3 regions of the Desulfitobacterium elongatum genome follow, and region 3 is predicted to be linked to each of the others. Evidence: riboswitches for the same ligand, from Rfam matches in the RefSeq annotation. Region 3 holds a riboswitch; each other region holds the start of a gene.
The links. A riboswitch is a leader RNA that binds a small molecule or an ion and turns the genes downstream of it on or off. The one in region 3 is predicted to bind S-adenosylmethionine.
Positions count from the first base shown of each region.

Region 1: linked by a shared signal. The riboswitch ahead of thiS (sulfur carrier protein ThiS) and the one ahead of metA (homoserine O-acetyltransferase MetA) in region 3 are both predicted to bind S-adenosylmethionine.
Region 2: linked by a shared signal. The riboswitch ahead of ACZ42W_RS17495 (PLP-dependent transferase) and the one ahead of metA (homoserine O-acetyltransferase MetA) in region 3 are both predicted to bind S-adenosylmethionine.

Region 1 is NZ_AP038772.1:3,745,392-3,755,834, forward strand. Features, by position in the region: gene ACZ42W_RS17745 (heavy metal translocating P-type ATPase) at 1-570, opposite strand, end outside; gene ACZ42W_RS17750 (metal-sensitive transcriptional regulator) at 631-954, opposite strand; gene ACZ42W_RS17755 (O-acetylhomoserine aminocarboxypropyltransferase/cysteine synthase family protein) at 1,214-2,443, opposite strand; gene ACZ42W_RS17760 (sulfurtransferase TusA family protein) at 2,443-2,688, opposite strand; gene ACZ42W_RS17765 (4Fe-4S binding protein) at 2,685-3,551, opposite strand; gene ACZ42W_RS17770 (M67 family metallopeptidase) at 3,576-3,989, opposite strand; gene ACZ42W_RS17775 (HesA/MoeB/ThiF family protein) at 4,002-4,814, opposite strand; gene thiS (sulfur carrier protein ThiS) at 4,859-5,068, opposite strand; SAM riboswitch class I at 5,201-5,301, opposite strand; gene ACZ42W_RS17785 (4Fe-4S dicluster domain-containing protein) at 5,795-6,469, opposite strand; gene ACZ42W_RS17790 (hypothetical protein) at 6,577-6,747, opposite strand; gene ACZ42W_RS17795 (methyltransferase family protein) at 6,992-7,618, opposite strand; gene lgt (prolipoprotein diacylglyceryl transferase) at 7,968-8,753, opposite strand; gene ACZ42W_RS17805 (hypothetical protein) at 8,771-9,256, opposite strand; gene ACZ42W_RS17810 (hypothetical protein) at 9,347-9,508, opposite strand; gene ACZ42W_RS17815 (cytochrome c biogenesis CcdA family protein) at 9,513-10,100, opposite strand; gene ACZ42W_RS17820 (class I SAM-dependent methyltransferase) at 10,140-10,443, opposite strand, start outside.
Region 2 is NZ_AP038772.1:3,691,597-3,702,039, forward strand. Features, by position in the region: gene ACZ42W_RS17485 (sigma-54-dependent transcriptional regulator) at 1-504, opposite strand, end outside; gene larE (ATP-dependent sacrificial sulfur transferase LarE) at 1,005-1,799, opposite strand; SAM riboswitch class I at 2,125-2,221, shown strand; SAM riboswitch class I at 2,356-2,458, shown strand; gene ACZ42W_RS17495 (PLP-dependent transferase) at 2,525-3,691, shown strand; gene ACZ42W_RS17500 (trigger factor) at 3,876-4,928, opposite strand; gene ACZ42W_RS17505 (2Fe-2S iron-sulfur cluster-binding protein) at 5,113-5,721, opposite strand; gene ACZ42W_RS17510 (NADH-ubiquinone oxidoreductase-F iron-sulfur binding region domain-containing protein) at 5,706-7,709, opposite strand; gene ACZ42W_RS17515 (NADH-quinone oxidoreductase subunit NuoE family protein) at 7,706-8,164, opposite strand; gene ACZ42W_RS17520 (oxidoreductase) at 8,289-8,624, opposite strand; gene ACZ42W_RS17525 (molybdopterin-dependent oxidoreductase) at 8,644-10,443, opposite strand, start outside.
Region 3 is NZ_AP038772.1:318,719-329,161, forward strand. Features, by position in the region: gene spoVAD (stage V sporulation protein AD) at 1-509, opposite strand, end outside; gene spoVAC (stage V sporulation protein AC) at 510-989, opposite strand; gene ACZ42W_RS01460 (DUF421 domain-containing protein) at 1,001-1,858, opposite strand; gene ACZ42W_RS01465 (DUF1657 domain-containing protein) at 1,875-2,081, opposite strand; gene queD (6-carboxytetrahydropterin synthase QueD) at 2,367-2,762, shown strand; gene ACZ42W_RS01475 (7-carboxy-7-deazaguanine synthase QueE) at 2,755-3,357, shown strand; gene ACZ42W_RS01480 (exodeoxyribonuclease III) at 3,447-4,199, shown strand; gene ACZ42W_RS01485 (futalosine hydrolase) at 4,305-5,222, shown strand; gene ACZ42W_RS01490 (1,4-dihydroxy-6-naphthoate synthase) at 5,219-6,061, shown strand; gene ACZ42W_RS01495 (hypothetical protein) at 6,256-6,381, opposite strand; SAM riboswitch class I at 6,774-6,879, shown strand; gene metA (homoserine O-acetyltransferase MetA) at 6,948-7,865, shown strand; gene ACZ42W_RS01505 (HDIG domain-containing metalloprotein) at 7,954-8,544, shown strand; gene ACZ42W_RS01510 (DoxX family protein) at 8,993-9,544, shown strand; gene serC (3-phosphoserine/phosphohydroxythreonine transaminase) at 10,318-10,443, shown strand, end outside.

The sequences.
Region 1 (10,443 bases), 1.4 Mb from region 3:
AGGAAGTTTCAAGCCGATAGTTTCACCAAACATGTGCCCCATGGCCATATAAAGGAGTGGCACTGTAAAAATCGCAGATAGAATAAACTTTTTCCATAGAAGTTTCATTTCTGCATCTTTTCGTTCTCTATCCATATCGACTTCAGTATCTTCTTCTATTGCTTTATAGCCAGCTTTTTCTACTGCCTTCTTAATATCTGATACTTTAACTTTAGAAGATTCAAAGCTAACACTTAACTTTTCTGTTGCGAAATTAACATTTGCTTCAGTAACACCGTCAAGTTTTTCAGTAACCTTTTCGACTGTTTTCGCACACGCTGCACAGGTCATCCCTTCGATTCTCATTGTTTTACTGACAACATCAGAAAGGGCCTTATAACCTGCCCTTTCAACAGCTGCCTGAATGTCTCCTACAGAAACCTTAGCCTCGTCAAAGTTAATGTTTAGCTTTTCAGTAGCAAAGTTAACACTGGATTCTGTTACACCTTCGAGCTTTTTTGTGACCCTTTCTACGGTCTTGGCACAAGCAGCACAAGTCATTCCTTCTATTTTAAGTGATTTAGTTGCCATATTAATTCCTCCTAGTTTAAAAGACGCTTTTAGTATTACCAACTAAAGCTAAACCTCAGTTTATTTTTTTAGACGAAAAATTGTTTTAAGGACTTCATCAATCACCTTGTTATCTCCATGACTTAGACGTTCTTTTACGCAAACTTTAAAGTGTTTTTCTAGCAATAGCTTAGAGGCTCCATCCAAAGCCGATTGCACAGAGGCTATTTGATTAAGTACATCATCACAATACACGTGCTGTTCAATCATTCCTTTGATACCCCGTATCTGCCCTTCGATGCGATTCAAACGGGTAACAAGCTCATTAATTGTCTTCTCTTCGTGGCAGACTGTTCTTGCCCTACTGATTTGACTTTCACAGGGAAGACTGTTATGCTTTGTCACTTCATCCAAGACTATCAGCTCCCTATATCTATTGTAAGGATATAGGATAGGGGGCTACCCTATTTTTATACTATGATTGTATTATAGAGTTGCGATTTTCGCATGAATTAATTGTGAATTTCTCATGAATTACTTCATGTAAATAAACGATAGAAAAAAAGACCTTCGGCCGGAAGGTCTACTGAAAGTCTATTTATGAGTTTAATCCGAGAAAATCTTCTACTTGGATAAGAAAACGTACTGGGAAGAAGGATACTTATTAGAGCTTAGATAGCGCCTGGAGAAAATCTTCAATGATATCTTCAGCGTCTTCAAGACCCACGCTTATCCGAATGAGATCCTCATAAACCCCCATCTTCTCTCGTTCTTCCATTGTATTAGCAACATAGATTGTTGAGGCAGGATGAACCACTAACGTCCGAGCATCTCCAATGTTCGATGCGTTTAAAGCATATTGTAGATTATTGATGACGTGAAAGGCGTTTTCCTTTGAACCCACGCGTATGGTCAGGAGCCCTCCAAATTTGCCGGAGAATTGCTCTTGGGCTATGTTGTGATACGGGTTATCCTTAAGCCCAGGGTAGTTTACGAAACTCACCTTTGGAGAATCTTTCAAGGCTTGTGCCAAAGCTAAGGCATTGTCACAGATGCGATCCATTCGGATTCCCAAGGTCTCTAACCCTAAGCTGGTGAGATAGACATTTAAAGGTGCACTACAGGTTCCAAAATCCTTAAATGTTGTCTGACGTAGTTTAGCCAGATAGGTAAATTGGCCAAACTTTTTATACGGTTTAAATCCGGGGAACTTCTCGACATCCCAATTTGAGCGTCCATTAGAAATAATAATCCCACCAATGGAGTTACTACTTCCGTTAATGTACTTGGAAGTAGAATGAATCACGATATCTGCACCTAGTTCGAGTGGACGGATTAAATAAGGCGTCGTACATGTATTATCAACAATCAGAATGATTCCCTTAGAATGTGCTAATTCTGCAAGCCGTCTGATATCTGGGACATCAAGTTTAGGGTTACCTAAGGTTTCGACAAAGATTAATCGCGTTCTATCCGTAATCCCTGCTTCAAAGGCCTCAACTGTACTTTCCTCGAGGAAGGAAGCCAGAATGCCCAGTGGCTTAAAGTTCTCAAACAAAGTATACGTTCCGCCAAAAATCCCACTGCCGGCCAGAATTTCATCCCCACTTTGTAAGCAGGTCAGTACAGCCATGCTTATAGCCGCCATACCGGAAGTGCAGGAAACGGCCCCGGCACCTTTTTCTAAGAAGGCCATCCGGCGTTCAAAGCTTTCAATCGTAGGGTTGTTCAGTCGGGTATAGAGAAAACCCGGTTCATGACCCATGAAGATCTTTTCTAACTCTTCAGCTGTATCATGGGCAAAGGCCGTGGATTGATAAATGGGGATCGTCGTTGCTCCCGATTTCTGATCACCCTTGAAATTCCCATGGAGTAAGGAGGTGTTGAATTTCATTACAGCTCCTCACCCTTTTCTACATAAACAGTGTAAGTCTCATCCTCATTGTTCACGACTTGAAGGATTTTATGATTTTCTTCCTTCAAACTCCGGGGCACATTCTGGATGGGTTCTCCTGAATTCATTTTGATCTCTAAGACTTCACCCGGTTCAAGCTCTTCCATGGCGACTTTAACCTTAACAAACGTGATTGGGCAGACGACTTCCGTGATGTCGATAAAATCATTGGCTTTTATGCTCATTTTATGGCCTCCTGAAGATCCTTCTCTAATTTTTCCCAACCGACCCGATCCAAAGTTTTGCCAAACCGCTCTCCCGGTTTTGCGTACGTACTAAAGAATTCAAGGGTCCGGTCGGCAACGCTGAAGAGAGTCTCTTCATTATAAATCATCGGAAATACCGATTTTCCAGTTGCGATTTGGTTACCAAAGAGTCCACCAAAATAGACGTTATAGCCATTTTTCCCTGTCCAAGCTTCGGTAGGACAGGATTTCACACATTTTCCGCAAAAGTTACAGAGGTCTTGCTCTAACGTAACTGTCTGTTCGTCGCGACTGACTTGGATAGCTTTCTTCGGACAAACTGCTGCACAAAGTCCGCAAAATGTACAGGAAGCCGCTTGCCATTCTGGCTGAATTCCACCTTTGATCCCTAGGTCATTCTCCTCAGCTTTCAGGCAGTTGTTGCTGCATCCGACTACACCGAACTTAAATTTATGCGGAAGCTCTCGACCTGCATATCGCTGATCTAATTTTTCCGCGAGTTCGGACGTCTCAATCAAACCATTCGGACAGATGCTCGAACCTTGACATGCCGTAATCGTACGTACACGCGGACCGCAGACACCCACTTGAAGTCCCACCGTTGCCATTTCACGTTTAACTTCTTCGATGTCCTCAAGCTTAATAAAAGGAATCTCTATTCCTTGTCGGGAGGTTAAATGAACATAACCTTGCCCATATTTTTCAGCAATTTCATAAACCTTTTTAAGATGATCCGCCGAGACTTGTCCTCCTACAATCTTTAAACGCATGGAAAACTGGTCTTTTTGGACTTGTCTCATGAGACCGCCAGACTTCAAGGCTTTATAATCAACTTTTGCCATACTCTTTTTCTCCCCTTAACATCATTAGATAAGTTGCAGCACTTCTTCGTTCACTTTCCCCTCATTAATCTTAAAGCTTTTAATCACAGGCTTCTCTTTGTCCTGAAGTGATAAAATAAGATAACTTGCTTCAGGATCGAAGGCTAAACGAATGTCCTCCTGCGAGGGCCTCGAGGGTGTACTGGGATGGCTATGAAAGTTTCCAAGTAGCACCCAACCCTTGCTTCGGATATCCTTAATTGCTGCGAACTGCTCTTGGGGATCCATGGAGAAGTGTTCCGGGCTTTGGTCCACATTCCTAAGGAAATAGACGTTTTCGACGGTCTTTACTTCACCCTCGATCCTGCCTGCAAGTAAACCGCAAGCCTCATTCGGTAGCTTCTCCTGGGCATAGGAAAGGATTTTAGCATAATCTTGTTGCTTTAGAAGAATCGTCATGGTTTTCCACCTCTAGGCTTTAAAATCACATTGTACTTGTTCATAATCAATGAGCTCTGTAATCGTAGGATGTTCGCCACAGACTTCACATTTTGGATTATTAGAGAGTTTAATCTTCCTAAATTCCATGGTTAACGCATCATAGGTGAGTAGATGTCCTGTGAGCAGTTCCCCGATGCCGAGAATATACTTAATTGCTTCTGTCGCTTGGATTGTGCCGATTATTCCTCCCATGACGCCAAGCACTCCGGCCTGTTTACAGGTCGGAACCGCATCTGGTGGTGGTGGATTATGGAAAATACAACGATAGCAAGGACCTTGCCCAGGCACATAAGTCATAGTCTGACCTTGGAATCGAATGATGCCTGCGTGAGAAAAGGGTTTGTTTGATAATACGCAAGCATCATTGATTAAAAACTTGGCTGGAAAATTGTCAGTACCATCAATAATGAAGTCATAATCCTGATCCTTAATGATATCCTGGATGTTTTGAGAGCTCACCCATTCCCGATAGGTTATTACATTAACGTCAGGATTCATCAGGTTGATAGTTTCTTGACCGGAAAGAACCTTCTGTTTCCCGACATCCTGCGTGAAATGTATAATTTGGCGTTGGAGATTAGACAATTCGACGACATCATAATCGACAAGTCCAATTGTTCCGACGCCTGCAGCCGCTAAAAACATAGCCGCTGGAGCGCCCAGTCCACCTGTACCAATAATCAGAACCTTACTGTTTAATAATTTCTTTTGCCCTTTTACCCCGACTTCTTTTAAGATAATGTGTCGCGAATAACGGTCAAGTTGTTCATCAGTAAAAGCCACTCTTTATCCTCTCTTTTCCTTCTGAAATTTTTAGAACTTGATGCTTAGAAGCTTCCGCCTCCCATGAAGTAGAGGAATTCAATCGTATCCTGGTCTTTTACTTTGACCTCATTGAACCGTCCTTGATCAACGAGCTCCTCATTAACCTGTACTGTAACATATTCTGGCATTTGGACCTTTTGAAGTACGAGGAGTTCTTTGATTGTTACTTCTTTCTCTAAATTGACCTCTTTACCATTAACTTTAATAACCATGTGTTTTTCATCCTTTCGCTTATGCTAATCTTCCAGCGTTACCCTTCAATGTGTATACGATTACTAGGTTTTATGGGTAAAGAAAAACCCCTTCTGCTTTCCGTACAAAAGAGGTCTCACTAAAAAGCACCTCTCTTATCTGTCAGAAAAAAATTTCTGTGGAATTGGCACCGTACAAACCGTCGGTTGCCGCAGTTTCAAAGGGCCAATCCCTCCACTGCTCAGGATAAGAGAAAACTAAGTATTCAAATCGATTTAATACGATATTAACTTGTAGATGAATAAATGTCAATACTTACATTTGGAGATTTTCTTCCCGTATTGCCGTTAATCACACTAATTATTCTTTCGAGATATTCTCATTTTTTACAAGTTCACGATGATTATGCCCCGTTTGCTTTTCTTTATTTCCTTTCATCATCATAGGTATCATAAACATCATCATTATGGGACATATAAATGGGACTATGGATATCAGGATATTCCTTGTATTTGGAGATACATTACTACTGATAAATGGTAGAAAAAAAAGAATTAAAAGTGGTGCACCACAACATAATATCATCAGCAACATATGGGACATATGCCCCTTATGCTTCATCTTTTGTTTACCATCATTCTCGTTTTCTTGTTTATTATCACAGCAATTCATCTTTTCACTCCTCACATTAAATAAACGTGCTCTTTTTTATACCCCAGTGTAATATCATAAGTTTTCCTCGCTTATTATTTCTTGACCTCTTTCGGAATGATGACCAACGATGGACCCGTAATTGTAGGCGAAGGCAGGCCGTTCAACTGCCCGAGTACCGCTCTCGGGCTTTTCATTAGTTCACTGAGATCTCCATACTGAAGCGCTTTCACAGGGCAAGCTTTAACACAGGCTGGTTTTTCCCCTTGATCCTGAAGGGTGTAACAAAATTGGCACTTGCAAACTGTTCCCGATTCTTCACCGAATTGGGGTGCATGGTAAGGACAAGCATATAGACAGTATTTACACCCGACACAACGGTTTTTGTCATGAATAACGATCCCATCTTTTTCCCGCTTCTCATAAGCCTTTACTGGACAAACTTGCACACAGGCTGGATCTTCACAATGATTACAGCTCACGGACAAATTATCTTTCTTACCGATAACAAGTTTGCGCCATTGAACCCCTTTCTCCCATTGATAAAGCTTCTTACACGCTTGTACGCAGGCCCCACATAAAATGCATTTCTCTTCATCATACATAAAGCCCAGTTGTTTCTTCCCACCTAAAGCGGATTCATTTGACGAAGCCGGACTGGCCTGGGCAACTTTCCCTGGAACAATTCCCAACGTAAGTGCACCTCCCATAAACAAGCCGGCTTTTATGGCATTCCTTCGGGTTAATCGGATCTGTTTCACCCTTGCCATCAAACAAACAACTCCTTTGCGCTACAATAACGCCTCTTTGACAATGGATAGGTTTTTGCGATAGTCCTTTTTTTCTTTATCAACTTAACATTCAAGCTTTACATGGACTACTTAACTTCTTTTTCTGGAATTTTGCTTCCATACCCTGGATTCTTTGTATCTTGGGGACCATGTTGATTTCCTCCTCCACAGCACCCACCCGCTCCTCGGTGGTGCATGAACAGCATCACACCTATAAACACGATTATTCCCCAATTTTGATAAAGAAAATCCCACATAGTTTATCACCCCTTATGTGTTCTACTCTACTTCTTCGTTGCTGAACCAGAGACGTTCTTACTGCATAGTAGACCCAGACATCATCTTCCGAAGGACTGAGTTTAGAATTCGACACCTCCTGAATATCCTTCCGTCTCTTTCAATATTTAAAGTATAAGATAAAGATACGATTATCTCATGAATGAATTATGAATTTCTTACGAATAATGGAAAATTGAACTTTCAGTATGCTGCATATAGGTTTTATGGTTGCTTTAGCCTTGGAATAAAGCGTCCTGTTTTATTGGCATATCCTATATATTCTTCACCAAATATTTTGGCGGACTCGTTTTCTTCAAACTTTGCTAATCTAATATACATTATTACTAAGATTGGAAACATGATCAACGTTAACAACGTAGGCCATTGTAATAAGAAACCAAACATGATAATAATAAAGGCTACATATTGAGGATGGCGAATCCACGCATACGGACCTGTTTTTGCTACAACTCCTTCGCGTTGTGCCCTATATAAAAACACCCATGTTACAGCCAGGAAAAACAGGCCACCGCTTATTAGCCAAGTACTTGCAATATGAATAGGATTAGTGTGTGGATCCCCACTTAAACCAAATAAATCAAACCAAATGTGACCTGAATTGTGGGAAAACAGGTTTAATTGAGGGAACTTTTTACTTAACCATCCAGAAAGTAAATACATTGTAAGCGGGAAGCCGTACATTTCTGTAAATAAAGCTACGATGAAGGCTGAGAAAGTTCCGAAAGCACGCCAATCTCTCACATTTTTTGGCCTGACAAAGCTAAAAGCAAAGATGATGAAGATTAAAGAATTTACTAAGACAATATTCCAATAACCATACTCAAACATTCTTATTCCCTTCCTGCGCTTCCAATTCTCCAACCGGATTGGCTTTGAGGACTATAGATAAATAACTGAATAAAAAAACAAGTAGCACCGATATGAACAGTATCATAATATCTCCGCTTCTCCTCTCTACCTAATTATTTCTAATTTTGTTATTTTAAGCTTAGCAAAGTTATATGTGCATCTTATGAAAACCTTATGAATTTCTTGCGAATGAGGATAACATTGCCCTTTAATTTCGTACAAAAAAAGAAAAAGCCCGCCTGAATTTCTTTACAGAAATCAGTGAGCTTTATGCTTTATAGTGGCAGGATAGAAATAGTATACAGATCAAATCGTTCATTTAGGGAACTTATCCCTGTAATTGCTGCTTTGGATCATGTTGAACCCTTAAGACCGCCATAAATCCAAGACTGATAATAATCATCCCTACGCTGGTCCATTGACCGGAGGTCCAATTCAACCAATAATGCGGTCCATCTCCACGGAGAAACTCTAGAGCGAATCTACCGATAGAATAAAGAATGATGTAGGCTAAGAAAATGAACCCTTGCGACCATTTACGCCAACGAGAAAGCATAAGAATTATGACAAAAACGATAAAATCCCATTGTCCCTCCCAAACTTCTGCCGGCCAAAGCGGCTGGCTTCCATAAGCTGCATAGGCTGGAGTCCCTTCAGGATAAACAATCCCAAAATTTGACCCTGTAGGAGTTCCGTAAGCATCTCCATTGAGAAAGCAGGCAATCCGCCCGATGGCTTGACCTAAGATTAGCCCTGGTGCAGCAATATCAGCCAGGCGCCAAAAGTTAATATGCTTAACCTTCGTGTAAATCAGACCGGCAAGAAATGCTCCAACGAGCGACCCTTGAATCGCAAGTCCGCCGTGCCAAATCATCGGGATCTCCGATAAATTTTGGGAATAATAATCCCATTCATAGAAAAACACCTGCCAGAACCGTGCACCAATAATCGCTCCAATGATTCCGTAGATGGGAACATCCAATAGATATTCTCTGTATTCCTTATCTGAAGTAAGAATATAAGCTACTGCTAAGCCTAAAAGTATAGCTATCGCTACAATAGTCCCATAGGACCGAAGTGAAAAATTACCAATGGTAAATAATATCGGCGCCATGATAAACCTCCCCTATTTTAGAACTTCCATGTAAAATTTCGTGTCGGTGTATTGTAAACATTATTGACACTCAATGTCAATGTACTTCCTGCGATGGCTTTAGTAAGCTCAGGACTTTCTATACTAAGTTCTGCCGAAAGGTGGTGTCCAGAACCATTTCTCTTCAAAACCTTAACTTGAATAGGAATTTCTTTGTTGTCTAGCAAAACCTTGATATTACTCTCAAATTGAAAATTTTCTACGTTGACAGCATGATTACTCAGATCGATAGAAAACAATTGCTGTGCAGACGTACTTTCTTGCTTCAGCCATTTTACGCTGACTTGTAGTCCCTCCTGGTCATCAATGATGGTTTCGGTACTTTCTTTAGTCAAGTTTTCATTCGTACTCGAAGATGCCTTATTTTCCACATTTGACTTTGATTGTTTTGCTGCATCTAAACCCCAATAGACACCACCCACAAAGAGAAGTACCAATACTCCTATTACTACTTTTGCTTTCAAAATCTTGCCTCCCTAAAACATTATGATTACACTATATAACATTCATTTAAACAAACTATGAATTTGATGTGAATATCTCGTGAATTCAAATTACATTCCTAAGGGGAGATTCGGCATAAATCGTCCCAGAAAACCTGTCAACTCGGTTAATTGATTCGTATAAATGATATATGCCATATAGAGCATAAGGGCACCTGCTAGACGTTCAGCGATCACTTGTTTACCACGATAGCGTTTAAGAACGTTAATCACTTGATTAAAAGGACATCCCCGCTAAGAAATAAGGAATAGAAAGCCCAAGTGAGAAGAAAAGCATCACAAGCATGCCACTTCCTGAGTCTTGTGTCGCACCAGCGAGAGCCAGAATAGAAAATAGGGTCGGAGCAATACAGTGAGAACAAGCAACTGAGAACAACAATCCTACCAAGAAGGAAGACCATGCACTCCGTGTAGCTTTTTCTCTAAGCTTTCCAAAGAATCGAGGTTCCCATTGAAGTTTATTAAGAAAAGGGAGTTGAAAAAAGCCAAGCATCTTAAGCGCAAGAAGTAAGATGACTGTGCCCCCTAAGACGTTTAGAAATCCTTGCCATCGACTGAGCAAGGAACCAAATTTTCCTGCTACAGCACCGGCTGCGATAAACACTAAGGAGAATCCAGTAACGAATGCCAACGTATTTTTCATTACTCTACGGCGTAAGGTAGCATCTAACGTAGCTTTCTTTAGACCCGACACAGTCGATCCGGTGATTAAAGAAAAATAAACCCCCAACATCGGTATGATACAAGGAGAAAGAAAAGACAAAATTCCTGCGGCAAAAGCAATAATGAATACAGTAATACTCAAATACATCCCTCCAAAAAGGAGCCTATGCTAACAGGCTCCTTATGGTTCTGCCATAATATACTTTAAAATCTTAAAATTCTGATCTTCAACACGTTTTATTGTTAGCCCAGCGTTGCTGATATTCTCTAGTGTTCTCCGATTAATATGTGGGCCAATCATTCGAACAGTTAAAGGATCTAAAAGATCCATAAGTTTTCCCAATAAGGGGTTATCGCTTCTGACATGTTCAAGGAGTAAAATTTTTCCTTCCGGTTTACAAACTCGCTTAACCTCTTCTAAACCTTTGATTGGATCCGGTACAGAACAGAAAACACAGGTGGCGATAACGGTATCAAAGCTATCA
Region 2 (10,443 bases), 1.4 Mb from region 3:
GAGAAGGACAGTCGCCGAGGTCGGAGCAACTCTTTCCACCAAGTTTAACACGGATTTCATGGGAGCACTGCGCCCTACCATTTGCTCCCATCCATGTTGCTCAGTGACTTCCTGCTTCAGATAGTTCACTTGTTGTCGCAGTGTCCTCAGTTCAAAGGCCTTGTCGACTGCCATAAGCAGTTCATCGATATCAAAAGGCTTCATGATATAGTCATAAGCTCCAAGTTTCATAGCCTCAACAGCCGTGGCCGTACTTCCATGGGCGGTCATCATAATAACCTGTAGCTCTGGAACTATGGTTTTGACTTCTCTTAAAACTTCAATTCCATCCATCTTCGGCATTTTTAAATCGAGCAAAATCAAATCAGGACGATCTTCTTGGATAGAATTAAGTGCCTCCTGCCCATTTTCAGCAGTTATTACCTCATAACCTACTTCCGAAAGCGCCTTGTCCAAGGCCCATCTCATATTCGCTTCATCATCAGCTATAAGAATTCTCTTCATATATCTCCACGTACCTTTCATATCAAGTGATTCTTAGCTTCAGATGGAGTTTGCCTAAGAGGAATACTTACTCCATCTGAAGCTAAGAATCACTTATCCAGGATTTAGCGCCACTTATCTCCCTCTTAAGAAGCGGGAGTCTTAGTGGCGATTAGTCATCGGACAAATGTACGAAATGAGGCAAGATTGTAGGTTTTCCTACAGTTATTCTTACATAAGAACCTGCAACCTACACTTAATAACTCTATAATCCTGTTAAATTCACAGCAAATCTCTGAATAAGTCAATAATATCCTTTTGGTATGTTTCTTGCAATTAAATATAGTGTCAATTCGCCGTCAATTTCTAGTAGGGTAAACTTGGAAGGGAAGTGTCAGTATGAAAGATAGTGAGACAAAAAAAGAAAGGTTTACTCCAAAACTGATGAGTAAAACCTTTCTTTATCTTATAGCTGGCACGGTGACTATTGGGCTAATAATCATCACTTATCTGTTATTAAATTAAAGGCTTTGGTTTAAGCTACCACTCCGAAAACCTTCTAGATCAAGCGTAACGTAAGTGAATCCAAGCTCTTTGAGCTTCCCTACAAGGGCCTCAGAATCGGCTTCTATGAGCTTAGAAAAATCTGCTTTGGGAACTTCCAAACGTGCTATGTCCTGATGATGTCTAACTCTCAAATTTCTGAACCCTAGCTCATTTAAGTATGTCTCTGCCTTTTCGACACGCTGTAGTTTTTCGATTGTTATTTCCTCGCCATAAGGGAAACGTGAGGAGAGGCAGGGACTTGAGGGTTTGTCCCATGTTGAGAGCCCCATTTCCTTTGAAAGCAGACGAATTTCATCTTTACTTAAGCCCGCTTCCTGTAACGGACTTCGGACACCCAATGCTCTAGCAGCCTGCATTCCCGGTCGATAATCTTTTAAATCATCCGCATTACTTCCATCGACTACCCATTGAATCTCCTTTTCTCGAGCGATACTTAGAAGCTTTGAAAACAATTCGTTTTTGCAATGAAAACAGCGATTTTTGGGATTAGAAACAAACTCCGCCTTCGCTAATTCCTCAGTCTTTATGACTTGATGTTTAGCCCCGATGACCTTAACCTGATTCATAGCGGTAGTGTAGTCTGATGTAGGCATAGTTTCAGATGAGCCAATAATAGCGAGGCATCTTTCACCTAAGACTTCATGTGCAACCTTTAAAAGAAAGGTGCTGTCAACTCCGCCAGAAAAAGCTACGATGACCGATTCCATTTCACGTATGATTTGTTTTAAATGATTCAGTTTAGATTCCATACTTAACCCCTCCGAATGTATCGAAATGTCCTCCGACTATTCCAATCTTAATACTTGGATTATAGATTATTTACTGAATCCTTTCAAGGCATCTGCACTTGTGGATCTTCTGTAATTGTATATGATTATCTGATCTCTATAAACCACAACTTGGAAATTAATCCTCCTATATAATCCTATCAAGAAAAACAAAGATATTCAATTATATTTATCTCAAACAACCGTATATGCCCGATTATATCTGTTGCAAATACTTACTCATTAGATTATCATATACGATAAGATTTTGATATCTGGTTGATTCCAACAATTAAATATCTGACAACTCTTATCAAGAGTGGCGGAGGGACTGGCCCGATGAAGCCCGGCAACCTGCATTATGCGAGGTGCTAATTCCAGAGAACCTTGTTCGAAGATAAGAGGACGTGAAGTAAAACCACGACCTCTTTTTGAGGTCGTTTTCATTTTCTTGGGAAGTTTCACTAAGGTTAAATTAATCAGAAGCGAGTTTTTCCTCGCATTTCTCAACACGAAAAAATATTGAACTGAATATCTGCTCTTATCCAGAGTGGCGGAGGGACTGGCCCGATGATGCTCGGCAACCAGCGATTAAAGCATGGTGCTAATTCCTGTAGGATGACAATCCTAACAGATGAGAGAAAACAAACCTCTTTTCTGTCTGAAGAGAGGTTTGTTTTTATATCTTCAAGCTTATCAAGGAGGAAATAGAATTGAACATTTTAACTGAACTTGCACAAATCGGAAATCGTATAGACCCCAAGGGGGCGATCAGCTTTCCAATCTACAATTCATCAACCTTTGCTCATCCAGGTTTAGGTGAAAGTACTGGGTTTGACTATTCCCGTACCGCCAACCCAACACGTCAAGTGCTTGAAGATGCCATTGCTCGCTTAGAAGAAGGAACAAAAGGTTATGCTTTTTCCTCGGGCATGGGAGCCATAACCACCATTCTAAGCTTATTTTCCCAAGGGGATCATCTCATCGTCACAGAGGATCTTTATGGCGGAACCTATCGCATCCTGAACGAAGTATTCAACCGCTTCGGACTACAGGTGAGCTTTGTCGATACCAGCAACCTTGAAGAGATTGAAAGGCAAATTCTCCCGAACACAAAAGCCATTTTTTCTGAAACTCCGACGAACCCCTTAATGAAGATTGCAGATCTTTATGGAATTGCTTCCCTGGCCCATTCACACGGACTCTTGAATATTGTGGACAACACGTTTCTTACCCCGTTTTTTCAAAAACCACTTAACTTAGGCGCAGATATTGTAATCCACAGTGGCACGAAGTATTTGGGAGGACATAATGACATCATTGCTGGCCTTGTGGTCGTAAAAGGCGAGGAATTAACCACACGCTTTGCGAGATTGCAAAATTCTCTAGGAGCTATACTGGGTCCCCAAGATTCTTGGTTAATGATCAGAGGCCTAAAAACTTTAGCACTGCGCATGAAGGCTCAAGAGGAAAACGCCAAGCAAATTGCCCAATGGTTAGTTAATCATCCCTCTGTAACAGACGTATACTACCCCGGTCTCGAGACCCACCCTGGATACTGTACTCAGTTGGCGCAAGCCTCCGGGTTTGGCGCCATGCTTTCTTTTCGAGTGACAGATGCCACCTTAATTCCGCAGGTTCTGAAATCCCTCCAGATTATTTCCTATGCCGAAAGTCTTGGCGGTGTTGAATCCTTAATCACTTACCCGTCCACCCAAACTCATGCAGATATTCCACAGGAAGTCCGCGAGCGACTTGGGGTGGATGACCGCCTCCTGCGCTTATCGGTTGGAATTGAGGGGGTTGAAGATTTAATTATCGACTTAGAGCAATCTTTAAAACGAGAGAATTATAATGAAACAACAAGGTTTTAATACCCGATTATTACACGATGCGGCAGACCGTGATCCCTTCATAGGTGCTGTAAGTACCCCCATCTATCAAGTGATCCATGATTTTGAAGCTTTATTGTAATCGATAAAATCAATGGACAGCCAGAATCCGGCTGTCCTTACTACTTGTGAGGTAAACTTTAGTTTGCCTATTAAGTTATAAGATTTATTTCAAATACTCGGGAAGTTCGTTCATAATATTCGTGGGTTTATTTTCGTAAAGGATAGCTTTGGTAACAATATAGTCGGCAACCTTTTCTAGTCGTATGGAATGCTTAATCTGATCTAAGGCCCCAGGTATCCCCTCAATACTCTTGCGGCGTGTTTCATAATCAGCAGTGAGTCCCATGAAAGAACCCTGTTGTTTGGAGATGGCTTCTTTAATGTCTTCTTCGGTGACTTCGGGTGAAATCTTTTCGGCGATGGCATTGAGAAGCAGGTTCTTTTTAACCGTTGTTTCAGCCTGGGGGCGGACTTCTTTTCTGAGATCGTCCATTGTGCGGCCAGAAGATTTCATGTAGTTTTCCATGACTTGCGGTCCCATCTGCATGCGGATCTGATTAATCTCGATCATGATCTGCTGCTCTATGATCTCTTCTTGAAGGGTAAAGGGATTTGCTTCTAGGAGTTGTTTCATCACGGCTTCTTTTTTGTGGATATGCGTTTTTTCTTGGGCCATCGCCTTGAAAGAGCTACGAATCTCTTCTGTTAGCGCTTCGATGGAATTAAAGGGGAGCTTTTCGAGCAGTTTTGCGTCATCGTTTTCAGCACCATGCTGCTTGCGCAGGCCGGCCAACTGCTGTGCCATGTCGTCTTCAGTGACAATAACCGGTGTATAAGTGGCCTCCAACCCTTCAAACTGTTTCAGCTCGAATTCGGGTTCAAGGCCAACACGGACTTCGACGATGCAGGGCTGCCCCAGTGCCATAGTCTTTGGCATGACCTTTGGGAACGTGATGGGATGAAGCCCCAATTCCTTAATTGCGCTCATATAATAGGAAGGCATAAGACTTTCTAACGCCTTGCCTGCTATTTTCTCCAGCTCAGGATATTGTCCCAACCGCACCTCGTTACTCAGGAACGCGGGCGCTGATTTTTTATCTTTTGCCGCCGTGGCTTTATGGTACTCTTCCATTAATGCTTTTTCAAAGGTCTTTGCATCGATGTTGATCTCAAAGATCGCCTCGTCTTTGCTGGCTTTGAGCAGTGTGGCAGACATAGTTCTCCTCCTTGTTTCTTAGTATCCCTGAAATATGGGATATACCATAGGGCTAACCCAAATGCAGTCTTCAGGCTTTACATGAATTATATAATAGATATAAGGGGAAAAAAACCTTTATTACTATTTGTACTGGAGCGAATCGTAAAACTTACTTTATTATTAGATTTTTTATTGCTTGGCTTTATCTATATAAGTGGGATGTAAACACTTGCCGGGCATCATGGCTAATAAATCCTGTCGGGCAAATATGGCAGCAAGCCTTGCAGCGGTTGCAGCTATCAGTTTGGCTACCTTCAACCAGTCCGACCCGAAGGTTTTTCCCTTTACCCAAAAACACCAACTGGTTCTTGCCAATTTTCCTGCATATTCTAACGCAAAGCCCGCACAGAATACACCCCACATTGATTTCCTTTTGAGAACCCGAATTATTGCTTTCCTCTGATTGACTAATCAATGAAAACAATAATTCTCCAGCTTCTTGCTTTAAAAAAGGTCCTCTTTTCAGTAAAAGCTGAGCTGCCCGAGCCTGCAACTTTGATATACGCGTACTCCTGGTCCGGATCCGTAATCCTTCTTCAGCTAGCATCAGACAAGCATGTTGCACCTTCCAGGCATCGCCCTCGTGTACTTCCAATATACAAAGACCGCAGCTCCCATAAGATTCCAGTCTTAAGTTATAACACATAGAAGGCAAAATTATGTTTCTTTCTTTTAAAGCATGTAGCAAGGGGATATTACGTCGCACATGCACATTTTGCTCATCTACGACTATTTCTACGAATTCTTCCACATGAATTCCTCCGAAGTGATCTTTATGCAATCAAAGGGGCAGGTCTCATAGCATGCCCAGCACTTGGTGCAGAGCTGTCGATCTACTACATACCGTTCCTGGCCCGATCTTATTTTTACTGCACCGCTGGGGCAAACCAGATAACAAGCCTTGCAATCTCTACAAGAGGTTAAATTAATCTCAAAATCGATAAGGGGTTTGCAATGAACTGCCGGGCAACAACCCCTTAGATGCGCCTGGTATTCAATATAAAAGTCCTTTAAGGTAGTCAAAACTGGATTAACAGCTGTCTGGCCCAGACCGCACAAAGCTGAGTCCGCTATAGCTCTGCTAAGCTCCTCGATCTCTTCTAAAATTCCCTCCTGAGCCTTGCCGATACATAGCTCCATCAGAAGAGACTCCAGCTCTGGTAATCCATCCCGACAGAATACACACTTTCCACAGGATTCATGAGCCATAAAATGTATCATATGCCGAGCCATGTCGACCATGCAGCTATTAGTCCCCAGGGCCACTAAGCCCCCCGAGCCCATGATTGCACCAGTAGCAGCCACGCTTTCGTAATCAAGACTAAAATCACTATAAGGGACAATCCCTCCAGAGGGACCGCCAATATGTAAAGCTTTGACCGATTGCTTTGAAGCGCCTCCGATTTCTTCCACAAGAACATGGGTATTCATGCCTAGTGGTACCTCAATGAACCCCATGCGTTCGACAGCACCAGCCAGGCAAAAGATTTTGGTACCCGGACTTTTCGAGGTGCCCAACTCCCGGAAGGCATCAACACCGTTTAGCACAATCCAGGGAATATTCGCCAAGGTCTCGACATTATTGATAAGGGTGGGATGGTTTTTTAGGCCTTGGACAGCTGGATAAGGGGGGCGACGCCTTGGCTCTCCTCGCTTGTTCTCCATTACTTGCAGCATAGCTATTTCTTCACCACAAACGAAGGCACCGGCGCTTTCCACAACACCAATTTCCAGGCTAAAGCTCGAGCCCATGATATTTCTACCCAACAATCCTACTTTGCGGGCACTGGAAATAGCATTGCGTAAAGTCTGAACGGCCAGTGGATATTCATGGCGTACGAAGATATAACCTTGGGAGGCTCCTATGGCATAGGCAGCAATAATCAAACCCTCCAACACACTATGGGGATCGCTTTCCAGCAATGCCCGGTCCATATAAGCGCCCGGATCACCCTCATCAGCATTTGCCACCACAATGCGCATGGGGTCAGGACTACGGGATGTGATATTCCATTTTTCACCTGTAGAAAAACCGGCCCCGCCTCGACCACGAAGTCCTGATGCCTCAACCATATCAATTATGCTGCTCGGCTTGAGTTTGAAAAGGGCCCTTTCCAGCGCGTGATAACCGCCCATAGCTGCATACTCAGTTATATTTTGCGGATCTATCAGACCACAGCGGCCACTAATACGACGTACCTGAGGATAAAAAAATTCTTTAAAACTGGAATTCACTAACTTGATTAACTCGAGATCATGAATGCCGTGCAAAACTCCGATTTGACGTTCTTGAGCTATTGCCCAAAGGTGGTGCGCCGGGGGAGGGTTTCCCTGTGCTGTTGTGATGATACTCCACACTGATTGTCTATCCACTCGTCCATAAAAGTGATGCCTGCCCTCAGGAGTTCTAATATCTACCAGGGGTTCAGCATAACAGGCACCCAGACAACCCACACTTACAACACGAGCCTTATTTTCCCAATCCCGCCCAACCAGAGTTTGGGTGATAGACTGCGCCCCCGCAACGCGGCCGCAGGTAGCCATACCAATGCTGATTCTTGATATCTTCGGGAATAGAGACAGTCGTCCTTCCTCTGTCAGACTATGCAAGGGAATTCGGACATCGAAATCTATTGGTTTAAAAGGATTCTCAAACGGTTTCTTTTTTTCTTTGATTTCTTCCAGAACTGATGCAGCTACCTGGTACTTCCGACGGGCGGGGACATGAAATTGGCTCATAACTTTTTCCTCAAATCATCAAGCAACAATGGCACCTGGTAAGACTTTATTCTGTTCTTAATTTCCTCGTCCTGGATAATTACCGGCGCCTGACTGCATGCTCCTACACAATAGACCTGTTCTAAAGTGACAAGGCCGTCCGGTGAAGTGTCGCTGCCATCTAAATTTAGCACTTCGACAAAACGGTTATTGATGAGGGACGCCCCTCGGGCATAGCAAGCAGTTCCATAACAGATACGAATCCGATGTTTACCAGCTGGTCTGGTGCGGTAGGAGTCAAAAAAACTCACCAGACCATGAATCTGAGATTCTGGAATTCCGGTGCGTTCTGCCAGCTCAAGCAATAAATCTCTAGGGATAAAACCATTCTCTGCCTGTATCTTATTTAAGATATTAACAACCTGTCTTTCATTCGCGGGCAGCTGATCCCACAGTTGATCTATATATTCGGACATTTGTCCCCCCCCCCTCATCGAAGGCGAAAGCGCAACTATTATTTACGCCCCCCCTCATAAAGAGGGGGGGTATAATGAATATACCGCGTATTAGGGTAAAAAACTTCTGGTTTAATAAATTTGATTAGGGAACAAACAGCACTTTTCTTGGGTCGGTCATCTTTTTTGCCAGTTCTTCTACTGGTCCAAATTCAATAACGGATGCCTGGCAATGGTGTACGCAACTTGGTTTTTTACCAGAAGCTACTCTATCACCGCACAAATCACAAAGTTGCGTAGGGATGGGAACATAGGTTAATTCCCATTTGTCTTCAGTATCCTTTAGTTTAAAAGGGCCATTTTTAGCTAATTTAATGCCAAATTTGCCTTTAGGAAGATTTAACTCTTTTTTGCAGGCGACTTCACAGCTATGACAACCCGTGCAATATTCATAGTCAATTAATAAACCATTACGTGACATATTTCTTTACCTCCTTTTTTTACGCTTTGTAAATCTTACAAATAGTGTTCTTTATCGGAGCACCATATCCGGTGGGGCCAGTTGTACATTGGGTTGTAAGGTTGTTGATGTTGGATTCGAATGCACCATAGAGGGTAGGTTCTGCTGCTTCTCTTTCCGGGAACCACCAGCCATGTTCACCATGAATAACTCTGGGGTCCCAACCCGGATCAAGTACAGCTACCTGTTTGCATTTCCCGCCGTTATTTTCAATCCATACCCAGTCTCCCTCTTTAATGCCATATTTTGCAGCAGTATCGGGGTGCATGGTTACTCTGGGATCCGGATGGAATTCCCGCATGGTTGCACTCTGACGATGTTCGGAATGGAAGAATTCCCACGACCGTGATCCAGCAGTTAGAACTAACGGATATTCCTTCATCATTTGTGGAGTAGAAACCGGACTGTAAACCGGTTCCATATGGTATGGAAGCGGATCTAGGCCCCATTCAACAAAGATATCCTGGTAAAGATTAACCAATCCGGTATCAGTGTTAAATCCAGGCTCTCCGTCAGGGCGGAGTATCCCTTTTTCATATTTTTTATAATTAACTTCCGGCCAAATAACAACTTTTTCTTCCAATTCTTTGAAGGTAACACCGGCTGGTCTTAAGGCCCAGTCAATCATATCTTCAACTGTATCCCATGGGAACGCTTCTGGATTTAGGCGTTTGCCGAGATCTAAAACGATCTCTTCATCGGTCTTACAGTCTTCATATTGAGTAACCTTGGAAATTGATCTTAACGGTGTCCACCAGTTTCTTAAGCTGTCACGCTCTACGCTCATTGCAGCTGGCAGAACCAGGTCAGCAAAGGCTACCGCAGAAGGAGTTAAAACAGGATCAACACATACAACAAAGGGCACTTTCTTCATGGCTTTGAAGACACGGTGTGATTCTGCTGAGGTGTTTACAAAGGTGTTGGTAGATTCCATCCAGTACATCTTAACAGGATACGGCTTGCCAGTTTCAATCGCCTCTAAGACCGAGTCGCCACGGGACGTTACAGCCAGTCCAAATTTAAGTAATGGATATTCAGCAACACCAATGCGCTTCGCCCGCATTTCTTCTGACAATTCTGCAAGGCCCCAGTCAGACGCTACGTGAGCAAGACGGTCTACACCGAATGCCGACCGAATAATATGGTTTCCGCCCGAAACATCGAGATTGCCGGTAATAGCTACTAGGGCGCAAATGGAGTTAGCAACCGAAACGCCTGCTCTCTGAGTATCTATTGCCAACCCCCATTGAATCGATGCTGGTTTAGCTTTAGCAAACAGCCGTGCTGCCCCCGCTATTTTTTCCGCGGGAACCCAGCTGATTTCTTCTGCTTTGTCCAGGGGATATTGTTTAACCCGTTCAGCTAGTTCCTCAAATCCATAAGTCCATTTTTCAACAAATTCTTTATCATAGAGTTCTTCTTCGATAATAACATTGAGCATAGCCAGACCAACGGCAGCATCAGTACCAGGGCGCAACTGCAGCCAATAATCAGCTCTGGAAGCAAACCATGTCAGGTAGGGGTCTACCACGATGATTTTTGTCCCCATCTTCATCATGTCAACAATCCAGTGGCCCAGGAATCCGTCACCATTACTGATAATCGGGTTATTACCCCAGATTATTACAACTTCCGGGAGTTTCCATTCGGGATTAGCATAACGGCGTTCGTCCATCTGAGACGCATCAATAATAAAGAAATCCCCAATCATGGTTCCCATAGCAGCGGCACGGGGCAGGTAGCAGGAGTCACCAGCCAGAAATCCCATGGAAAAGTTAGG
Region 3 (10,443 bases):
GCGGCGCCAGCGCCTGTTATCGTCCACTGAGCTGTTGGTGGTTTTTGGGATCCGTACTCCGTTGGATACCGATACTGTTTTTCTGAAGCGGCATTATGACTAGATGCACAGACTAAGGCATTCTTAGCAAATTGACTGTCAATAAGGAGGGAGGCTAGAGATAAACCTTCCATCGAAGTAGAACAGGCACCGTAAAGCCCAAGGTAAGGGACAGATAGTGTCCGAGCGGTAAAACTGCTAGGAACAATCTGGTTAATTAAATCCCCGCTGAATAAAAACTGAACATCTTCCTTTTTCATCTTGGCCTTTTTAATGGCTGTCTCACAGGCTTGTTCTTGAAGTTTTTGTTCCGCTTTCTCGAAGCTATCTTGTCCCAGTCGTATATCTCCATGCAGGAGATCAAAATCCGAAGCTAAGTTACCTTTTGCTTCATAGGGCCCACCCACCGCAGCGGAAGCGATAATGGTAGGTTTTGACTCAAAAACCCAAGTCTGATGGCCTTTTAACATTTACATCACACCCAATGCTCTTAAACTTATAACGACTAAAGAAACGACAAAAGCAGAGAAGACACCATAAACAATGACTGGACCTGCCAGCTTGAACATATTACCGCCGACTCCTAGAACATAACCTTCAGTTTGGTGTTCAATAGCAGCTGAGGCGATGGTATTGGCAAAGCCAGTAATAGGAATAACAGTGCCCGCTCCTGCGAACTGAGCAATATGGTCGAAAACACCGAAACCTGTGAGTAAAACCGTAAGGATGATAAGAACTGCTGTTGCAGGATTTCCTGCAGCCTCTTGAGAGAAATGAAAATACTTAACAAAGAACAAGGATAAGGCTTGGCCTATCGTACAAATAATCCCTCCGACGAAAAAAGCCTTAACACAGTTATAAAGAATCGGCCTTTTTGGCTCTCTTTCTTGGGCGAATTGTTGATATTCTTGCTGAGTAGGTGAGAGCTTCTTTTTCTTCTTACTGGACATTTCAGCACCCCTTAATGCAATAAGTAAGGACGTAATTTATTGAGGAGATCCTCAAGTCTTTGCGAGTTCTTTGAATACATAGCCTTTGCTTCTTTGTTCTCTGTTTGAAAGGTAAACGTTACTAGGTCAGCTTGGCTCTTTTCAAGAGTAGCATAAAGCATTTCTTTGACTTTGGGTTGAGGGAGTTCGACAGAATCGTCAAAGAGATCGAGGTATAAATCGCCGGAGGAATCGACCTGACCGAGAAATACATTCTCAAGGGCTACGCCCATCTTGTCGAGTTCACTATTTAGCCACTCTGGGGTAAGCCCTAAGGAGGCGAGAGGTTCTTCCAACATGTTTCCATCCAAAGCAACCGTTTGTGGTTCAGCCTGAGGGGCGACCTTTCTTCCAAGGTCGTAGGAGGTTACTGGCTTTTTGTGTGACTTTAAGTAAGGATTGATCTCACCGTTTGTCTCCATCACCGCAAATTCCACATCGGTCATATTAAAGGCGTTTTTAGAACGAAGTTTTGCTAACAGGTCTTCTCCCGTCATTCGCACACTCAAAAGGTTTTCTTCCATAACCTTGCCATGCTTGATAAGCACGGCTTCTTTTCCGTTAATTAGCTCGTGCATAACCTTGCTCTTGATTGCGAGATAGTCCAAAGCTACCGGAAGCGTAACCCACACAAACATTACAATAAAACCATAAAACAAAGTGACGAGATTTAAAGACATTAATGTGGCCGTTATGGCAATTATGATATAGCCTATAAAATTAAAAGGATTGATCTGAGTAATATTCCTTTTGCCCAATAGCCTTACGGCTGCCCAGACTAGAATAAATAAACTGATTGATCTTAGAAATATCTGTGCCCATTCTTGCATAGGTATACCTGCCTTCTTAGTTCCCTTTATACTGGGGTTCTTCAAATTCAAGAGTCTTCAAGCGGTTTTCCAGATCTGTAATAATGAAGTGGGTTTCTTCGAGGGCCTCCGTAAACACAGAACGTGTTTCTTCATCTCTCGTTTGTGTGCTATACACTCTTAAGGTTCCCTGGGCCCCTTTCAAGCTAGCTAGGGTTTGTTTAACTTGAGAAGCAACTGTCATATTATCAACCTCCCTTATCACAACGTTATTATGGCTCATTAAAATTTTATAATCCCTCGGATGGTAAATTAGTTAGATGTTTTATTGAAAGAAATGAGAGTACATATTGAAACGGCACGTCTTCACTAATTACTTAGCAAGTGAAGAGTCCATAGGGACTCTTTGGTGGATTCACCACAACTAACTTGTTCGTTTTGTTTCATTCTTGTGTTGTTATGCATGTTGAAGTACACTAAGTCCATGGTGAGAAATCCATTCGTATTAAAAGAGAAAGAGGCTTCGAAAATGACAGGCACAATAATAAAAGTAACAAAGAGTTTTAGCTTTGATGCTGCCCATTTTTTGCCCAATCATAAAGGGAAGTGTTCCTCCATGCATGGTCATACGTATAGATTGGAGGTCACCGTTGTACGCGAAAATGGGAAGCTGATTGATAGCGGTTCTGATGAAGGGATGGTCATTGACTTTTCTGACCTTAAGGCAATTGTGAAGGCAGAAGTTATAGACAAAGTGGACCACAAAGTTTTAAATGATGTATTTCCCTTTAGGACAACAGCGGAGAATATAGCTGCTCATTTTATGGGTGTTTTAATCGATAAATTGCAACCTTTTGGCGTTAAAGTGGAGAAAATTAAATTATGGGAGACACCAGATTCCTGTGTGGAAGTAAGTCATGAATGATATGAACGTACGCTATCCAATCATCGAGATATTCACGAGTATTCAAGGTGAAGGATTTCATATGGGAAAGGGAGCTACTTTCATTCGTGTCGCTGGATGCAATCTACGTTGTAGTTGGTGCGATACCTCTTATTCCTTTGATATATCCAAAGCACGATGGATGTTTGCCAGAGAAATCGCGGATGAAATTCAAACTCCACATCGGCATATCGTGATTACTGGTGGGGAACCAACCTTATACGATCTTGGGCCATTAGTACAAGAGTTACATAGGATGGGTAAATATGTAGCGATAGAAACAAATGGTACCAACCCAATACCAGTGGAGTGGGATATCGATTGGATTACGGTATCACCAAAACCAAGTAGTGGGTTCGCCCTATCTTGTCATGCAGACGAGTTGAAGTATGTAGTAGATGATGAATTCAGTATTGAGGCTATAACTGACCGCACTATGCCTGAGGGAAGGATTTTTCTTCAGGTAGAAAGTGGGCGACCTGAGTCAGCTCGTAAAGGATATGATTTGATCAATCGTTATCCAGAACGTCGATTACGGATGGGAATACAACTGCATAAAGTTCTCAACGTGAGGTAATTCCAACATTATCTTTCATTCTGGTTTATCCAACAGTCATGGAAGGTAATTTTTTATGATGTGATTGTGAAGAGGAGGATTCATACTTTATGAAATTAATATCATGGAACGTTAATGGGATACGAGCTTGTGTAAAAAATGGTTTTCTGGATTTCTTTGAAAAAGAAAATGCCGATATCTTTTGTCTTCAGGAAACAAAGGTCCAGGAGGAACAGATTTCCTTTAATCTTGATGGCTATTATCAGTACTGGAATTTTGCTCAGAAAAAAGGGTACTCAGGAACAGCCATATTTTCAAAAATTGAACCTATCAATATAGTATATGGAATCGGCAAAGAGGAGCATGACCAAGAAGGCAGAGTCATAACCTTGGAGTTTGAGAACTTCTATATTGTGACGGTATATACTCCGAATTCCCAAAGAGGACTAGCTAGATTGGACTATAGGATGAAATGGGAAGAAGACTTTATAAACTATCTAAAAGGGTTAGATAGCTTAAAATCGGTTATATTTTGTGGGGATTTAAATGTAGCCCATAATGAAATAGATCTAAAAAATCCGAGCTCAAATCGAAAAAACGCTGGTTTTTCGAATGAAGAAAGAAGCAAATTTACTGAAGTGATTAACAATGGGTTTGTAGATACGTTTCGGTACTTTTATCCTGATAAGACTGAAGCCTATACCTGGTGGTCGTATATGTTTAATGCTAGAGCCAATAATGCGGGATGGCGAATCGATTACTTCTGTGTATCAGAAGGGTTGAAGGATCAGTTGAAAAATGCCGTTATATATAGTGAGGTTACAGGCTCTGATCATTGCCCAGTCGGATTAGAGATATTTTAAAAAAATGAGTGCACTTGTTTTTCTCATCAGTATCGATGAAAATCAAGTGATGTCCCGAGGACTCACTTGATTTTTATATCGGACAAAGAGTATGGAGAAAGAATAATGGATAATTCTAAATTAAAACGAAGTGTCTATCCCATGCCAGAATTCATAAGAGACGCTCTGTTAAGAGATAATTTAATTGAAGAATATAAAATGCGACCACCCTATCAACAAAACGACTATATAGGGTGGATAACAAGAGCCAAGAGACCCGAAACCGTGCAAAAAAGACTTAATCAAATGATAGCTGAATTGCAGGATGGGGATAAATATATGGGCATGGACTACAAGGCATCAAAAAAAGGACAAAATACTAGGGTTGCCAATAAAAAACGTATTCTCATCATGACGGCTGTGTCAGGAGAAAGGGAGGCAGTATTACGCGGACTAGATAGACTGCAGATTAATCAAAAGTGTGATGTCTTGCTAGCAGGAGTTGGTCCCGTGGCAGCTGCAGCGAATACAGCGAAGGTATTAGCGACGACTAAATACGAGTTGGTTATAAGTACTGGTATCGGTGGGGGTTTTATTGGCAGGGCTGAGGTCGGTTCCCTTGTGTTAGCCAATGAGATTGTTTCGGCAGATCTCGGAGCAGAGACGCCGGAAGGATTTAGGTCTTTGGATGAATTAGAATTTGGCTCCACCAAAGTTGAAGTAGAGTCTAGCTTAGTCGATCAGGTGACGGAGGCTTTGCGTGCCGCAAAGCTCCCGGTTAGCGTCGGTCCGATAATCACAGTATCTACGGTGACTGGAACAGCGGAGAGTGCTGAAGAAATGTGTAGACGCGTGCCAGGTGCTGCTGCCGAGGGGATGGAGGGGTACGGCGTTGCTCTAGCTGCTCAGATTTTCGGAGTACCTGCCTTGGAAATCCGCGCTATCTCGAACCAGGTCGGGCCAAGGGATCGGAGCGCCTGGAGAATTAAAGAAGCATTCGATGTTTTGGAAAAAGCTTATACAGTATTGGAGGAGTTACTATGAAAATTGCCTTTTCACCTTGTCCTAACGACACGTTCATTTTTCACGCATGGGTCCACGGACTCATTCCTGATGCACCGAAACTTGATGTAACTTACGCAGATATAGATATAACAAATAGTTTGGCAGCCAGCTCAAAAGGCCCGGACGTGGTAAAAATTTCGTACGCTGCACTGCCCTGGGTGTTGTCTGAATATGCTTTGTTACCTTGCGGTGGCGCCTTGGGGAGAGGATGTGGGCCACTGGTACTGACCTCAGACGAAAGCGCTGCTGATAAGGGACCAGCGGGCTTGAAGGGACGACGTGTAGCTGTGCCCAGTGAACGATCCACCGCCTACTTACTGTTTAGGCTATGGGCAGCTCAGCAAGTTCCAGGGGGCATAGGTGAAATTGTTGTTATGCCCTTCGACGAGATTATGCCTGCGGTACGCGATGGGGCAATTGACGCAGGACTAGTCATTCATGAGGCACGCTTTACATACCCTGAGTATGGTCTAAAGCTCTTGGCTGATTTAGGGAGCTGGTGGGAGTCAGATGCCGGTTTACCGATTCCACTGGGAGCGATTATTGCTCGTCGGTCCTTGGATTTGGATGCTATCTCCGGATGGATCAGAGCATCAGTTAAATATGCGTGGGCCCATCCGCAGGAGTCCCGGGAGTACGTGCTACAACACGCCCAAGAGTTGTCCAGTGAAGTGGCAAACGCTCATATCAATCTTTACGTGAATGAGTATTCCGAGGATTTAGGCGAAAAAGGATATGAGGCTATTACTGCACTCTTGAGTCGGGCCATGCAAGAGGGAATCGTACCAAAGTTTGACTTGGCAGCACTGCGTATATAAAGGAGTTATAGCAAAGAAAAAGGCCGGGATATCCGGCCTTTCGTTGTTAGAATCTCCGACGGTGACCAAAGAAGAAAAATGGGAAAAAGAAGGGAAAAAACGGGAAAAAAAACGGAAAGAATCCAAAACGCCTAAAACCAAACATACCTCAATCTCCTTTCTCTTATTCAGATTGATGCCCAAGCATCCTTAATTTAGAAGATTACGCCGAGGGCGATAAGGATCAAAATAGCAATGGCAATAATAGCTGCGCCAACACATTGACCTCCGCCCATAACAATTGGGTTGCAACATCCGCCACCATAACCCATGCCGTACAAATTGATCTCCTCCTCTCACATCAGATTAGAACTCTTTTAGAATGCAATTCCCATCGCAATAAGCAGAAGAATGATTACAACTACGATTGCGATACCTTCTAATTTCTCACCATGACGCATAACTCCATCTAACCCCACTGCCATACTTTCAACCTCCCTTCGTTAGATAGTACATAATATGCCTTGTCTTAGATAGATGTCCCAAGTGCTGTAATAATATGTAGAGATTTATTTGTTTCATAGCGAACAGTTGCCACAAACGAATGATAGGGGAAAGGGTCAAGAGTCCGGTTTTTGCTTTTGTTATAGGACAGATTGACTTAAATGAAAGAATGTAATAATATAGTAGCAATGGCTATTTTCTTTAATATCGATAATTGAATAGAATCAACTTCTTATCAAGAGTGGTGGAGGGGCTGGCCCGATGAAACCCGGCAACCGGTATTTTTAAAATACAACGGTGCCAATTCCTGCAATGGATACATTGATAGATGAGAGAGGAAATGGTGTAAATTAATCCTCTTTCGTATGAATGAGGATTTTTGTTTTGAAAGGGGAGAGTCACTTTGCCTATCAACATACCCGATGGTTTACCAGCTGCTGAAATATTAAATAATGAAGATATTTTTGTCATGAATGAGGGAAGGGCTTCACATCAGGATATTAGACCACTGAGTATCCTGATTCTCAATCTCATGCCCAATAAAATTATCACGGAAACACAAATATTGAGGCTTCTAAGCAATTCACCGTTACAAGTCGATATCACCTTACTTTATCCCGAAACGCATCGTTCCAAGAATACTCCAGAAGAATATCTGGTCAAATTCTATGATACCTTTGAGAACATTAAGGATAAGAAATTTGACGGAATGATTGTCACTGGAGCGCCAATCGAGCAGATGGATTTTGAAGAGGTTGATTTCTGGCCGGAGTTAGTGAAGATCATGGACTGGAGCCAACATCATGTTTATTCGACCCTGTACATCTGCTGGGGAGCACAAGCTGGATTGTACCATCAATTTAGTGTTCCAAAGTATTCACTTCCTGCCAAGATGTTTGGCGTTTTTCCCCATACCATTAACAGAAAGAATGTTAGGCTCTTCAGAGGGTTTGACGATATTTTCTATGTCCCCCATTCCAGGCATACGGAAGTAAGAAGGGAAGATATCGAAAAGGTTGCTGAGCTAGAGATTCTCTCTGAATCCGAGGGGTCTGGCGTCTATATAGTGGGCACAAAAGGTGGTCGGCAAATTTTTGTGACAGGCCATTCAGAATATGATCCCCTGACCTTGAAATCTGAGTACGACCGAGATATAGCAGGAGGTCTTCCTATCAACATCCCTCAAAACTATTATCCGGGGGATGATCCGAAACAACCACCGATCGTTAAGTGGAGGAGTCACTCCAATTTGCTCTTTGCAAACTGGCTCAATTACTATGTCTATCAGGAAACTCCCTATAATCTTAATGAACTTGATTAAATAAAAACACGAAATTGAGGAATGTGATCTTAGCCAGAGCAATCAAATTTCAAAGGATTAAAAATAGATTGAGAAAGAAGGAATTTCAATGCCAGATTATGAACACGATCGGGAAGCCGCATGGCAACTTCTAAGCGAATATGTCAAGAGTGAGACTCTTTTAAGACATGCCATAACAGTGGAAGCTGTCATGCGCCAATTTGCCTCCCTCTATAATGAAGATACTGAAAAATGGGGCATCATTGGACTATTACATGATATCGATTTTGAGATGTACCCTGAACAGCATTGTCACAAAACGAGGGAAATACTCGAGCCAAGGCATTTACCTGAAGAGTATATTCGGGCCATAGAAAGCCATGGTTACAAACTTGTCAACGAAGTGGAACCCATCGAAAATGTTGAAAAGGTGCTTTATACCATTGACGAACTGACAGGTCTTATTTCTGCCACGGCACTTCTTAGACCCAGTAAAAGCCTTTTTGACTTAACTGTAAAATCCGTAAAAAAGAAATGGAAGCAGAAGAGCTTCGCTGAGGGAGTCAGCCGTGAAGTCATAGAAGACGGTGCAGAAAGGCTAAAGATGGACTTGGATTATGTTATCGAGCAAACCATCAAAGGCATGCAGAACGTCGCGGCTGAAATAGGTCTAGAGGGAAACCTAGAAGCGGGGAAGTAAATAATACTGAGGAAAACTATGAGCCAGTAACTCTCTTTTAAGAGTGATACTGGCTTTAAACATTTTGGAAGAGGAATAAGAGAGTAAATATAATATGATTTTGCTAAACGTTAAAATAGTTAACGCTTTTTAAGGTGTTAACATAAATCCCGGCCTTATGTTAACTGGTTTACAACGAGTTAACATTCTAACGTTAACTAGTTTACAAATTTCGATATAATAAGCGCGTATTTATCGGGCTTTCGTGTTGGCATGCTTATTGCAATGAAAAATAATGTTATCGAAATGTTGTCTCAACGTCCTGTTATTAAATAATGAGACAACTAGATGTTAAAATTTTAAAGGAGGGATATTTGAGGGCCCATTATCTTAGTCAAGTGCTCTTATAATTTGTCTTTTAATTTGGGTTTTCTTATTTTCAGTACACTATATTGGGAGGAATTATATTATGACATCTTATTTTGATGCTTTAAAAGCAGAGATGAAGGATTGGAAAACAGCACTATTAGTGATTGTCTTTACAGTAGCAAGAGTGATTTTTGGGTATGCTTGGGTTGAAGCAGGAATAGGCAAAGCTACAACATGGCTTTCTGATGGAAAACTCAATTCGATTGGTTTAATTAAAGGAATGGTTAATAATCTAGCGGCTGCCGGCCATCCTGATCCACTGGGTATCACCCATTGGTATGGTTGGGTTGCTAATATTTTCTTCGTAAATATGATGCCTGCACTTACTGATGTCATGGTTGTTGCTTGTGAAATTGGAATTGGTTTAGTCATGATTCTAGGCTTTAAAGTATTCTGGGGTGGTTTAGTAGCGTTATTCATGAATCTCCAGTTCTTTGCTTCCGGATCCTATAATAATTTCGGTTATGTTTGGACAGACTTAGCAGTAATGAAATTCGCAAAATATGCTGAAATGATTGGCGTAAGCGGATACCTTAGTTTTAAGAAAAATCAAAAATTACTACAAACTGGTAATAAGAAGCAAGCAGCCTAATTTAATGTGATAAAGTACAACGTAAAAAGCCTTGGAGGTTAAAGCTCTAAGGCTTTTTTATATTTCTGACTTTGAGTCTTTTTCAAAAAAGTTAAAACATCTAGATGCTAAATATAAAAAAATACTAAAAGATAAAAACATGATAACTTAATTAGCGAGCTCAAACAAATTGAGTTACTCGCCAAAAATAGTCTTGACAGGATGACCTGTTATAGATTAGAATCTAAATAACCTAGAAAAATACTTAACACGATGAAGGGAAGTCCCAAGCTCAATAGTTTAGAGAGCTGACGGTTGGTGCAAGTCAGTCTACGAAGCTAAAGGATTCCATCCTGGAGTGGCCAATGATGAATTGTGACGGGTTCCGCCCGATAGCGCGGACATAAGTTGGCCGATTTGGCAACATGGGTGGCAACGCGGGAATAACCTCTCGTCCCTAATTGGGATGAGGGGTTTTTATATTTTTAAGCGTCTGTTTTCATGTACCTTTAATCGGTTAAAACTTGGGTGGCACCGCGGAATTCCCGCCCCAATGATGGGGTGGGTTTTGTTTTTCCCTAGATATCCAGTTTGATACATTTTAACAATAAATTTTTAAAAAAGGAGTATTTTATGAGAATGACCTATTCGATGGTACGAGGTCCGACTGAGAAAGACGTGGCTTCGTAAGTTCTTACAGAAATTACGGGCGAGAGAAGACTATTTAAGTAGCAAAATTTTAGTAGCGATGAGTCATTTTTAATAAAAATAGTATGAGAAAGTAGGAGATTTTCATGGCAAGAGTCTATAATTTTTCCGCGGGTCCAGCCGTATTACCAGAAGAGGTGCTAAGAGAAGCAGCAGAGGAGATGTTAGACTACAACGGTACAGGCATGTCCGTTATGGAGATGAGTCATCGC